Regions from separate parts of the Paenibacillus sp. FSL H7-0756 genome, predicted to be linked through region 2. Evidence: riboswitches for the same ligand, from Rfam matches in the RefSeq annotation. Region 2 holds a riboswitch; each other region holds the start of a gene.
What was found. A riboswitch is a leader RNA that binds a small molecule or an ion and turns the genes downstream of it on or off. The one in region 2 is predicted to bind cobalamin.
Positions count from the first base shown of each region.

Region 1: another riboswitch for cobalamin. It lies ahead of NST04_RS01110 (anaerobic ribonucleoside triphosphate reductase); the one in region 2 lies ahead of NST04_RS31745 (energy-coupling factor ABC transporter permease).
Region 3: another riboswitch for cobalamin. It lies ahead of NST04_RS27200 (S-layer homology domain-containing protein); the one in region 2 lies ahead of NST04_RS31745 (energy-coupling factor ABC transporter permease).

Region 1 covers NZ_JBBOVT010000001.1:250,770-254,721, forward strand. Annotated here, with positions in the region: gene NST04_RS01090 (hypothetical protein) at 1-335, opposite strand, end outside; tRNA gene NST04_RS01095 (tRNA-Thr) at 484-555, opposite strand; gene NST04_RS01100 (sugar phosphate isomerase/epimerase family protein) at 654-1,433, opposite strand; gene NST04_RS01105 (MTH1187 family thiamine-binding protein) at 1,481-1,789, opposite strand; cobalamin riboswitch at 2,130-2,360, shown strand; gene NST04_RS01110 (anaerobic ribonucleoside triphosphate reductase) at 2,670-3,952, shown strand, end outside.
Region 2 covers NZ_JBBOVT010000003.1:1,333,401-1,337,352, forward strand. Annotated here, with positions in the region: gene NST04_RS31735 (hypothetical protein) at 1-321, shown strand, start outside; gene NST04_RS31740 (ArsR/SmtB family transcription factor) at 603-1,535, opposite strand; cobalamin riboswitch at 1,675-1,868, shown strand; gene NST04_RS31745 (energy-coupling factor ABC transporter permease) at 2,154-2,918, shown strand; gene NST04_RS31750 (energy-coupling factor ABC transporter substrate-binding protein) at 2,918-3,211, shown strand; gene cbiQ (cobalt ECF transporter T component CbiQ) at 3,208-3,952, shown strand, end outside.
Region 3 covers NZ_JBBOVT010000003.1:301,390-305,341, forward strand. Annotated here, with positions in the region: gene NST04_RS27195 (GAP1-N2 domain-containing protein) at 1-1,205, shown strand, start outside; cobalamin riboswitch at 1,809-2,001, shown strand; gene NST04_RS27200 (S-layer homology domain-containing protein) at 2,216-3,952, shown strand, end outside.

The DNA.
Region 1 (3,952 bases), on a different contig from region 2:
TCCTGTACAGGAGTGGCAAGCGCCGGGAAACGGGCCAGCGTGCCCGGTAAACTCAGGCGCAATTGCTCTGCAGCATCCGCCCATGGAATCTGCCATTGGAAGGCCTCGGAAAAATGTTCCCACTCCGGCAAATCCTCCACATCCGGTTGGTCCATATGGGGTTGAATCTTGCTCCAAGCTTGCATAAGCTGGCTGCTATAGCGCTGAAACTGGTCTTGGCTGACCAGACAAAACCATACTGGAGCGAGAAAATTATTCGTCTCGAAAGCTGTATTCTCATAATCAATCCACTCTGTATCGGCACTGGTAACAACCAGGAATGTCCGGTTTCCCATATAAGATCCTTGCCTCCTAGCATCCAACCATATGCTCCCCACTCTACTTAACTAAAGGGTAGAAGAATGGTAGATGTTGATGCTTGCATAGAAAAAAGGCGCAGTTCCAAAAAACCGGAAACCCGCGCCACTATCGACTTTGTTAAGATGCTGGTGAAGGGAATTGAACCCCCGGCCTACGCATTACGAGTGCGTTGCTCTACCCCTGAGCTACACCAGCCTACAGACCTCTGTGTCTGCCAAACAAAAAATATTATAACTCTTCCAGCGGAAAACGCAACCCCTTTTTCCGCTGGTTGCTGTATCCTCAGCCGTGCATTAGCCGTGCATCAGTCCCAGCCCGCGGAAATAATCCAGCGCGAGCTTAGCGCTTGCTAGGGAGGATACCTCATAAGCCTCTTGTTCTACAATATAATAGAGAATTCCGCTCTGTTCCGCGATCTCGAAGACGCTCCGGAAATCTACCTCTCCCTTTCCAAGATCAGTCTCCTCATTGTCTGCTCCGAAATCCTTAATGTGGACCAGCGGAACACGTCCGGCGTACCGTGATACATATTGAGCCGGGTTAGCTCCGCCCCTGTATACCCAGCCCAGATCGAACTCTGCCAGCATCTGCTCCGCAGGAATCTGCTCCAGCCAGATATCGATGACCGCCTTGCCGTCAACCTCTGCGAATTCATAATCATGGTTGTGATAACCGTACTGCATCCCTGCCGCCCGGACCATCGCGGAAGCCTTCTCCAGGAATGGAATGATTCTTGTTACATCCTCTATGGAAGGGTTCGGCGGAAGCGGTGCCGACGGGGTGATCATATATTGCAGTCCGAGCTCTATACCGTATTCAATCTCTTTGGCTAATGCCTGTTCCATCTTATCCAGACTGCTGAAGTCCAGGCCTACATGCGCCGAAGGGGCAGCCAGGCCAAGCTCATCCAGCTTACGGCGCAGTTCCCCTGCAGATACACCGAAATAACCGGCGAATTCCACTGCGTGGTACCCCATCTCTGCCACCTTGGCCAGTGTACCGAGGAAATCGCGTTCCGTCTGGTCACGCAATGTATACATTTGAATTCCGATCTGCTGTGCTGCTTCTGTCATGAAGAATCCGCTCCTTATCGGTTAATTCTGATTAGATACTATAATGGTTACTCTCCTTGCAGCTTGCGCTCCACGGATTCCAGCTTGCTGCGGCTGGTGGAGGGCTTGTCGCGCCGGTCGTCGATCTTGAGCGAGGTTGAGACTCTCTGCGCCCCGGCGGTGAACGGCGACTCATGCAGCGCTTCTACCGCAGCCAGAATCCGCGCTACCGGCCCTTCAATAATCGTTCCCATGGAAGTAAGCTCGTAGGTTATGCCCTCCACCGTCTCCAGCACGCGCTGCATCTCGGCCACATAGCTGCTGAGGCTGGTACTGCCTGTGCCAACCGGAATAACGGTCACTTCGCCAATTGCCATCGTAATCACCCTCCTGATTATCTGATCTGCCTGCCCCCTGATTATCCTCTTATTGTACCGCTTCGCCAAGCTTCCCACAAATCCCCTGCCCGCCCCGCTACTCTCTCAATATTCGTTAAAAAGATTACGAGGATTAGACGCACTCTATTTATGGATTCTTTGTGGCGTATTTTCGGAGAATTTATGAAAAATTCAAGGCAGATTTAGAGGAAAGTTGTGGATTACCTGTGGACTAACTGTGGATCAGCTGTGAGTAAAAGCGCCGAACCCGCTCCCCGTGCGGGATTGCAAAAAAACATTTACAAACACAATATATTGCGGTACGTTTATTGAACGATATCAAAATATAGTAGAAACAGGTGTTTCACCCCTAGTAATAGAGGTGAGACTTAATAGGGAAGCGCGGTGCAAAGCCGCTGCGGTCCCGCCACTGTAACCGGATGCTCCCAGGGTGCGATGCCCAGGGCCGCATTCTCCGGCTAATTGCCACTAAGGGGCAGAATAAGCCCCCCGGGAAGGCGCCGGAGGAGTTGCCGGAAGCCAGGAGACCTGCCTGTTTCGGTGGCACCGCTTAGACTCCTGCGAGGAACAGGGGAGGTGTCCGTATGCGGCCTGCCATAGCAGAGTTAGCCTTCCGTCAATCGGGCCAGAGGCTGCCGATACCTGAGGATGATCGCGGATTATCTTCAGGTATCGGCTCTGCGGAATATACAAGAACGGGCGAAAGCTATTCGCCCCTTGTCTGCTCGTATATTCCACCCAGACCACAGGCAAATTTCCGCTTTCCGGAGCTTTGCATCCTGCATTCGGGCATTTCCGGCCTTCCCGGCCGGAGGTGCTTTTTTAACGCTTACAATACCCGAGAGGAGAGAGTTATATAATGACACTGCTGGAGAAACGTTATAACGAAGGACAAGCTGCACAGGAGGATCTTTTGGAAGAGGTCATTCATCTGGGACGGGATATTATCGACAGCCGGGATCTGGATCTGCTGCGCGAGAACGCCAACCTGAACGGGGAGAGCTTTTCCGGCAAAATGAGCAAGTTCGGCAGTGAATACTCCAAATGGTATGCCCGCAACTTCACCATGCCGCCACAGCTGGTACAGGCTACCTTGGATAATGTCGTCTATGTACATGACCTTGATCAATACGCCATTGGAACCACGAACTGCATCTTCATTCCGTTCGAACGGCTTCTCCGTGAAGGCTTCAATACCGGCAACGGCAGTGTACGGCCTCCCAACTCGATTATGACGGCGATGTCGCTGGTGGCGATTATTTTCCAGTCACAGCAGAATGCGCAATACGGCGGCGTATCCGCCAACAAGCTGGATTATGATCTGGCCCCTTATGTTACCAAATCCTTCTCCAAGCTCTTCCGCAAAGGTCTGGAGTATTTCGAGGAGAATGCAGAAGTGTCTGAGCTTGGGGAGATTACGATGAGCCGCAGCGATCTGGCTGAGCAGTATCCGCGCGCCTTCCGTTTTGCCCTTAAGGAGACAGAGAGCGAGACTCTGCAGGCCGCAGAGAGTATGGTACATAACCTGAATACGATGTCCAGCCGCTCCGGCGGACAGATTCCTTTTACCAGCATCAACTACGGCACCTGTACCTCCCCGGAGGGCCAGCTTGTGATCAGCTCGCTGCTGACGGCCACCATGAACGGACTGGGCAGCGGAGAGACGCCGGTGTTCCCGATTCAGATCTTCAAATGTAAGCAAGGCATCAACCAGCAGCCGGGTGATCCTAACTACGAGCTGTTCCTGAAGGCAGCCGAGTGCTCGGCGCGCAGATTGTATCCGAACTTCGCCAACCTGGACGCTCCGTTGAATATGCAATATTATGATCCGGCTGACCCGGATACCGAATTCGCTACCATGGGCTGCCGCACCCGTGTGCTCGGCGACCGCTTCGGACGTAACCACTGCTCCGGCAAAGGCAACCTGTCCTTCAACACGCTCAACCTGGTGCGTCTTGGTCTGGCCCACGGCACGATAACCAACCGCCGTCTCGCTGCTGATGAAGAAGGGTTCTTCGATGACCTCACTCACTATATGGATATTGCGCTCGACGGCCTGCTGCACCGCTTCCGTATTCAGGCTTCCCAGAAGGCCAAAGCCTCCGATTTCATGATGCGTGAAGGCGTCTGGGAGGGCGGCGA
Region 2 (3,952 bases):
GCGGCGGAAAGAGGGCTGGAGGAGGAAATGAGAGGGATAAATCCCACTGATGCGGCAGAAAGTGGACTGGATGAGGAAATGAGAGGGATAAATCCCTCTGGTGCGGCGGAAAGTAGGCTGGAGGAGGAAATGAGAGGGATAAATCCCCTTGGTGCGGTGGAAAGTGGGCTGGATGAGGAAATGAGAAGGATAAATCCCTCTGGTGCGGCGGAAAGTGGGCTGGAGGAGGAAATGAGAGGGATAAATCCCTCTGGTGCGGCGGAAAGTGGGCTGGTGGAGGAAATGAAAGGGATAAATCCCGTTGGTGGGGTGAGAGGCTGACGGGTTGGATGTTGGGAGGGCATTAGTGCCCCTGAATTTGCTGAAAGTGGGCGATGAGCGGAAATGAAGAGCATTAGTGCACCTGAATCGGCCAAAAGTGGGCGTGAAGCAGAACTGAGGGGTATTGGCTCCAAAAGTAGCTGAAATGAAAACTACCTAATTAGTCTAACTAATCAATCCCCCCTACCTACCTACCTACCTACCTACCTACCTACCTACCTACCTACCTACCTACCTACCTACCTACCTACCTACGCCATCTAAACACCCTAATCAGGCTTTCATAAAGAACCCGGCAAATCTGCCACACCATCCGTATAAAACAGCTCAAACACCAGATCCTCGTTGTAGTTACCGAAGCCTTTCCCGAACAGGGTGAGACCGCCGATGTGCTCGGCATCCTCCTCGACAGAGAGCCGGAAGGTCCATTGTTTGTTACGGATGCCTACCTGATCGAGGGTGACTTCCGACAGCTTTTGCCCGTCCATGAAGGTGCCCGACTGCGTAATCCGCAGCTGCTTGAGCAGGCCGTATTGATTGGTGAGTGCAGGCCACCAGGCCGGGGTGTATTTTCCCGGATTATCTCCGTAGTCACCGGGGCTGGTCCAGAAGCCAAGCGATTGTCCGTTCAGCGTGAAGGTAATATCCGACGGCCAGTTATTGTTAATCGACGGGGCTTCGGAGGCGATCTCCATCGTGATGGCAAGCTCCTCCGGCTGCTGGCTGGACAGCAGGAAATTCGGGATTTTATACTCGACGAACCCCTTGCCGAACCAAAGAATTCCGGCGTTCACCCGCTCCTGGTCCCAGAAGTAACGGGGATCGTCGAAGTGCCCGATGACCCTCTCCGTCGTAGACAGTCCGCAGGTAGGCTCGATCTGGAAGTCGGAATAATGCCCCACCGGGATGTCCTTGCGGTATCCTCTGCGCGGAGTCCGGGCTTGTCCCGGAAAAACAATCTCTGCCCCGTCGGCGGCCAGTGTACAAATCTTCTGCAGCCCGCTTTTACCGGGAGCCATGTGGCTGGTGATCAGCCCGGCGGCTTCCAGCTTTCGCACATGCATGGTCATAATCGCACTGCTGAGCTTGAGGGCTGCGGCCAGCTCCTTCACGTTCATGGGCTTATCGGACAGCAGCCGCAGCATGTGCAGACGCACGGTACTGGACAGGGCCTCGTACACGGGCAGGGATTGTTCGGTTAGATCAAGTTTCATCAGATGCCTCCACGTTCAAGTTATATAGTTAATAATTATATTACTCAAATAAAATTTCTACAAGCCATGATTGGCTGCAGGACAGCTTTTCCAATTTATATCACAGACACGCTGAGCCGGGTCCGCTATGATGTGAGATGAATTAGCGATGAAACAAGGTGCTCTTGCCGGATGCGGCAAGGGATAACAGGGAATCGGGTGCAACTCCCGAGCGGTCCCGCCACTGTATGGAAGAGCTGCACTTCATGAGGTCACTCGGGAAGCCCCGGGGAAGACGAAGCCTGCGGCGCCTGTATTCCAAGCCAGGAGACCTACCTTGTCGACGCACACCACGACTCTACGCGGATAGGAGCGGTGTACGGATAGGTTAATGAGAAGAGGCGTTCTGCCCTGATGGACCGGAGGAATCTTGGAGCTTAGCGAGGGCACCGGTTGATAGCTGCGGGATACAAGGATACGGACCATAGTGATGGGACGAAGTAAGCCCCTTGTTCTGCTTGGCTTCAGGCTGCGCACTCCATCGAATTTGCCTGCGTACATACACTCCCACCCTTTAGGGTGGGTTTTTTGGGCTTTATGATCTTAGATTGGGAAATCAACAAACATGGAGGGTGACAAATGAAAAAACACAGAGGGTGGAGCTTTGCGGCACTGGTTGCCGGATTTACGGTCTACTTTATGCTGAACGAACCGGGTACGGCCCGCGCGATGCACATTATGGAAGGATTCCTGCCGGTAGGCTGGGCGGTGTTCTGGTGGGCGGCGTTTATCCCGTTCTTTGTGCTGGGAATCTTCAAGCTGAGAGTCATGACCCGGGAGAACCCGGAGCTGAAGCTGCTGCTGGGTCTGGCCGGGGCGTTTACCTTCGTTCTGTCCGCGCTCAAAATGCCTTCCGTTACCGGAAGCAGCTCCCACCCAACCGGTACCGGACTGGGTGCGGTAATGCTGGGGCCGCTGCCCATGAGCGTAATCGGCTCGATTGTCCTGCTGTTTCAGGCGCTGCTGCTGGCGCACGGCGGGATCACTACGCTTGGGGCCAATGCGTTCTCGATGGCGGTGGCGGGTCCTTTTGCCGGATATGCCGTGTATAAGCTGATGATGAAGCTGCCGGACCGCGAGAAGCTGGCTTTGTTCTGTGCGGCAGCGGTAGCTGATCTGAGTACGTATGTAGTGACTTCCTTTCAACTGGCGGTGGCTTTTCCGGCGGCGGATGGCGGCGTTCTGGCTTCTTTTCTCAAATTCGGGGGAATCTTTGCCGTGACGCAAATCCCGCTGGCCATCAGTGAAGGGTTGTTGACGGTACTGCTGTGGAATTGGCTGAAATCGTATAGCCCGAATGAATTGTCGCTGCTGAAACGCAAGGTGAACGGAGGAAGAGCCTAATGAGCAATAAAATGAAAAACGGACTGATGCTGCTGGTTGTTATTCTGCTGGTTATTCTGCCGCTGCTGCTGGTCAACGGGGAATTCGGCGGGGCGGATGATGCGGCTGAAGGTGTAATTACCGAGATTAATCCTGATTATAAGCCGTGGTTCAAGCCGCTGACTGAGCTCCCGGGGGAGACGGAGAGTATGCTGTTTGCATTGCAGGCAGCGATTGGTGCCGGAGTGATCGGTTATACCCTGGGGCTGCTCAAGGGCAAGCAAGGCGGGACGAAGCAGCATAGCAGCAAGTGATCCGGCGGATTGACGTTCTCTCCTACAATAATGCGCTGCGCCAGTTGTCCCCTATGTGGAAAAGCTCGTTCGCAGCCCTGATGTTCCTGCTCTCTTACACCGTACATCCGGTACTGCAGGCTGCAATCACCCTATGGATGATGTCCTGGTGTGTATTGCAGGCCCGTATTCCCTTCCGTGCTTATGGCATGCTGTTCGGCACAGCGCTGCTGTTCTATGCGCTTAGCGTACCGGCACTGCTCGTGGAATTCGGGCATCCGGCAGCGGGTCAGGCTGGTATATTCCCGCTTCCGGGACTGAACCTTCCGGTATATGTTACAGCGGCGGGGCTTCAGCGGGCAGGGGGGCTGCTGGCCAGAATCTCTGCTTGCATGAGCTGTTTCTTTTTCCTGATGTTCACTACTCCGTTTAGTGAGCTTTTGCAGGTGCTGCGCAGGCTGCGGATGCCGCAGATTGTCCTGGAGCTGATGCTGATTATGTACCGCTTCCTGTTCCTGCTGAGTGATGCAGCGCATGGTCTGCTGCTGGCCCGCAGACTGCGCGGAGGCCGCCGTGGCTACAAGGCTAGACTGCGGGAGACTGCGGCCATGGCAGGAGCGTTGTTCGGCAACACGATGCACCGTTATTACGGATTATCGCAGGGGCTGCTGGCGCGCGGATTCACAGACGAGATTATTCTCCCGCCATATACAGCGCGTCCTGTGCCGCGGCGCTATTCAATCCAGGCTTATGCCGGTATTG
Region 3 (3,952 bases), 1.0 Mb from region 2:
GACTGACGCCGCGTGAGCTGGACGATGTACAGCTGCTCGGCGCGCGGTGGCTGAAGGAAGCACGGAGTCTTGAGCCATTCGACCGGCTGCCGCTGGCCTTCTATCACAGCAGTGAACGTGAAGGCGGACCGCTGGATTATGATGCGCTGCTGGATCTGGTAGTCCGCAAAGCGGGCAATGACAAGGAGACAGTGTACCGGTTCCTGGACTGGTCGCAGCATAGCTGGCTGTTCGCAAGCTCAGGCAAGAAGCTGTGGCCGAATTACAAGCGGGCCGTGCTGAGGTATTTCCTGAAGAGCGACCGCGAGGCGTTCAAGAACCGGGAATTCCGCAAAACCCATCTCGACACAGCAACGCCTGCTATGCAGACTGTCTACAATGAAGCCCGCGCCCAGCTGGCTTCGCCGCTGGCGCGGTGGGTCAGCCGCAGCCGATTTCAAATCCTGATCTCAGGGAGCATCCTCGGGATCATTCTGATTGCGGCGGTTATCCTGCTGAGCCAGCTAGGGGGACGCGGCAAGGATACAGCTGCGCCGGTGGCCAGCCCCAGCCCGCTTCCGGCAGTGACCGGACAAGCCGCTGTAGCGGCTCCCGTCTCTGTCCGGCTTATCGGCGGCGGTAATAACGGCGGTGATACAGGGACTGGCGGAAACGCGGAGGGCGGAGCAGGAAGTGGGGAAGCGGGTAAGAAGAACGGCGTGAAGCTGTTGTTCAGCTTCACTGATGCTGCGGAATGCTCCGCCTTCAAGCCGGAGCGGATCGGTGTGGAGTCCGCCAGCGGCGTTACGGACTATGAGGTTAAGGCAACGGTTAGCAGTTGCCAGGTTGCAGCAGGCGCCGGAGTAGAGGGCGATGCGAAGGGTGAGGCAGGAGCCGGAGCGGACGGCGGTGCCAAGGCTGAGGCAGGTGCCGGAGTGGACGGCGATGCGAAGGGTGAAGCAGGCGCCGGAGTGGACGGCGATGCGGACAGTGGAGCCGCCGCCTCTCCAGCGGCGGCGGGGACTCCTCCGTCACGCGTATACGAGGTGACGGTGGAGCTATCAGCAGGCGCGAAGCTGGCGGCGGGTGATATGATCACCGCCGGAAGATACTCGCTGAAGCTGGCGGCAGATCCGGGCAGCGCTCCGGAAGCTACAGCTACAGCCGCGCCTAGTGCGGAGCCATCCGCTTCCGCAAGCCCGGAAGCGGACACGGATGCGGAATAACACAGGCGGCCATAAGCAGGCTGCGTAAGCTTTTAAATAACGCGATCGGGTAGTGCTCAGAGTAATTCAATCGACATATGTGAATTGTAGCCTATAGGTACGCTGATGTCCGAAAGAAGCTTCTCAATTGCACTTCGTACACTAGAATCAGGCATAATGGAGTTAATATGGCGTTCTGTTGTATTTGATGCAGTAGATTTTTGGGATTTGGCCCGGCTGAGGGGGATTTGCCGAAATCGATGGTATGAAGTGCAACAGAATGCGTTATCGGCTGCTTTTATACTAATTCTGATGTACATAATACAATCGGCCTTCTGCCGGTGTCTCCATAGGTGCGCTAGTGTATTGATTAGCAGTGGACCAACGTCTTGATTAGCAGCAGAAGAGTAACTTTTTACAGTCCTGAATAGTACGATGTGCCGGGGGAGCGGGCATGTGCTGTTCAGGATTTTTGTGCGGAATGGGCTGAGCTTTGGGGGAGCTGGAATAGATGTAGCTTGTCTATAGACATACAGGGGAATAGTCGATATGATGGTTTGAGAATATTAAAATTTAATAAGCTTGAGGAAAAGGTGCAGATTGCCTTAGAGACCGCGCGCTGTCGCTAGCAGATGCTGGCAGGGCTATGTCTAATAGAGGAATCTGCTTAAAAGGGAAGCCCGGTGCAAGTCCGGCGCGGTCCCGCCACTGTAAATACGGAGCAACTCCTGAAGAGCCACTGTCTGCTAAGCGGATGGGAAGGCGGGGGAAGCGGTGAAGTATGAGCCAGGAGACCTGCCTTTTTCGATGTTGTTTCTATTCTTCGGGGGTAAGAATGTGAAGCAGATGCTGATATTGGCGAGGGCTGTATGTGCTGTATAGTATGTAATGTGGGAGAGTAATCAACTCCCTCAGCCGCCCTGTGCGAAAGTTCTTCCCCGGCCGCCCTGCATAGGGCGGTCTTTAGGTTGCTGCTCTATCTGCGTAAGGAAGCAGGATTTATCCATTCTATTTCAGGAAAGAGGTTAGTTATGAAGAACCATTCTCTATCATTCAGGTTCACACGGTTGGGACTTGCTGTTATCATGCTGTTTGCACTGCTGGGAGCAGCCGTAGCCCCGGCAGGACAAGCTGCTGCTGCACAGGCAGGCGGAACTTCCGCACCGGCGGTATCCGCTCTGCCCGCAAGTGAGGCAGCCAGTGTGACCGCTGCGGTCTATGCTACTGCAGAATACATGCTGAAGAACGGAGTCCAGTCGGACTGGCAGGCGATTGGCCTTGCACAAGCAGGCTACAAGGTTCCAGCCAGCTATCTGAAGGCGCTTGAAGGTAAGCTGAGTGAGGCTAAGGGTGTTTTTGCCAGAGCTACGGACTATGCCCGCATCACACTTGCTGTTAAGGCACTGGGCGGCGACCCTGAGAAGGTGGCAGGCTATAACCTGATCGAGAAGCTCTACAATCACGAGGCAATTACCGGCCAGACGCTGAATAATCCGGTCTATGCACTGCTGGCTCTGGATTCCGGCAGTTATACAATCCCGGCAAATGCGAAATGGACACAGTCTAAGCTGCTGGCAGAGATTCTGGCGAAGCAAAACCCGGACGGCGGCTTCACCCTGACCACGGGTGCGAGTGATCCGGATATGACAGCGATGACGCTGAATGCACTGGCTGGACACAAGCAGGAAGCAGCCGTGAATACTGCTGGTCAGCGGGCGGCAGCCTGGCTGGCTAAGGCACAGGACAAGAACGGCGGATATGGCGACAGCAGCGAGAGTGTGGCTCAGGCCATTATCGGTCTGTCTGCCTTCGGCATTGATCCGGCGGGAGCAGAGTACACCAAAGGCCAGATCAATCTGGTCAGCAAGCTGCTGAGCTTCAGCGCAGAGGGTGGCGGATTCGTCCACACTGCGGGCGGCAGCTCCAATCCGCTCTCAACGGAGCAGGCTCTGGAGGCTTTGGTAGCGTACAAGCTGTTTGGTACAGGCGGCAAGCTCTTTGATTTTAGCGGCACACCAGTGAAGAATCCTCAGGTAAGTGTCTCGGTTACTGTGGAAGGTCCAAATGGAACCTTGGCTGAGGGCAGCGTGTACGCCGGAAATGTACTTAAGGCACTGGAAAAGACAGCCGCCGCTAAGCGCCTGGCCCTGGTCAATGAAGCAGGCAATTATGTGACGGGGATCGGCGGCGTGATTGCGGGTACTTTTGGCGGATATGATGGCTGGATGTATGTGGTTGCCCGCGGCGGAGCATGGATCTATCCAAGTGTAGGGATGGGCGATTTCGCGCTGGAGGAGAATGACCGCATAGTAGTCTATTATGGCGGGGACAACACGCAGGTGGTTGATGCCGTAACCGTGACTCCCGCACAGCCGCAGCCTGGACAAGAGCTGAAGGTGCAGGTAACCCAGAAGCAATGGGTATGGAATGAGGCGACCTTCACCTCTGATCCGGTAACTTCACCGGCAGCAGGCGTACAGGTAACCATCGGCGGTAAAACAGCAGTTACAGATGCTGCGGGCGTGGCTGTTGTGGTCGGAGGTCTGCCGGCGAATAAATATACCCTGACGGTTACGGGATATCTGAAGGATAAAACCCCAGCAGTTGTCCGTCATACGGTCCCGGTAACGGTGGCTTCTGCGGCGGCGGACCGTCCGGCTTTTGCCGATGTGAAGTCGATCTCGCCTTGGGCGCTGGAGTCGGTATACACGGCGTATGACCGCAAGCTGATGAATGGTGTGAGTGAGGGCAGTCTGCTGTTTGCACCG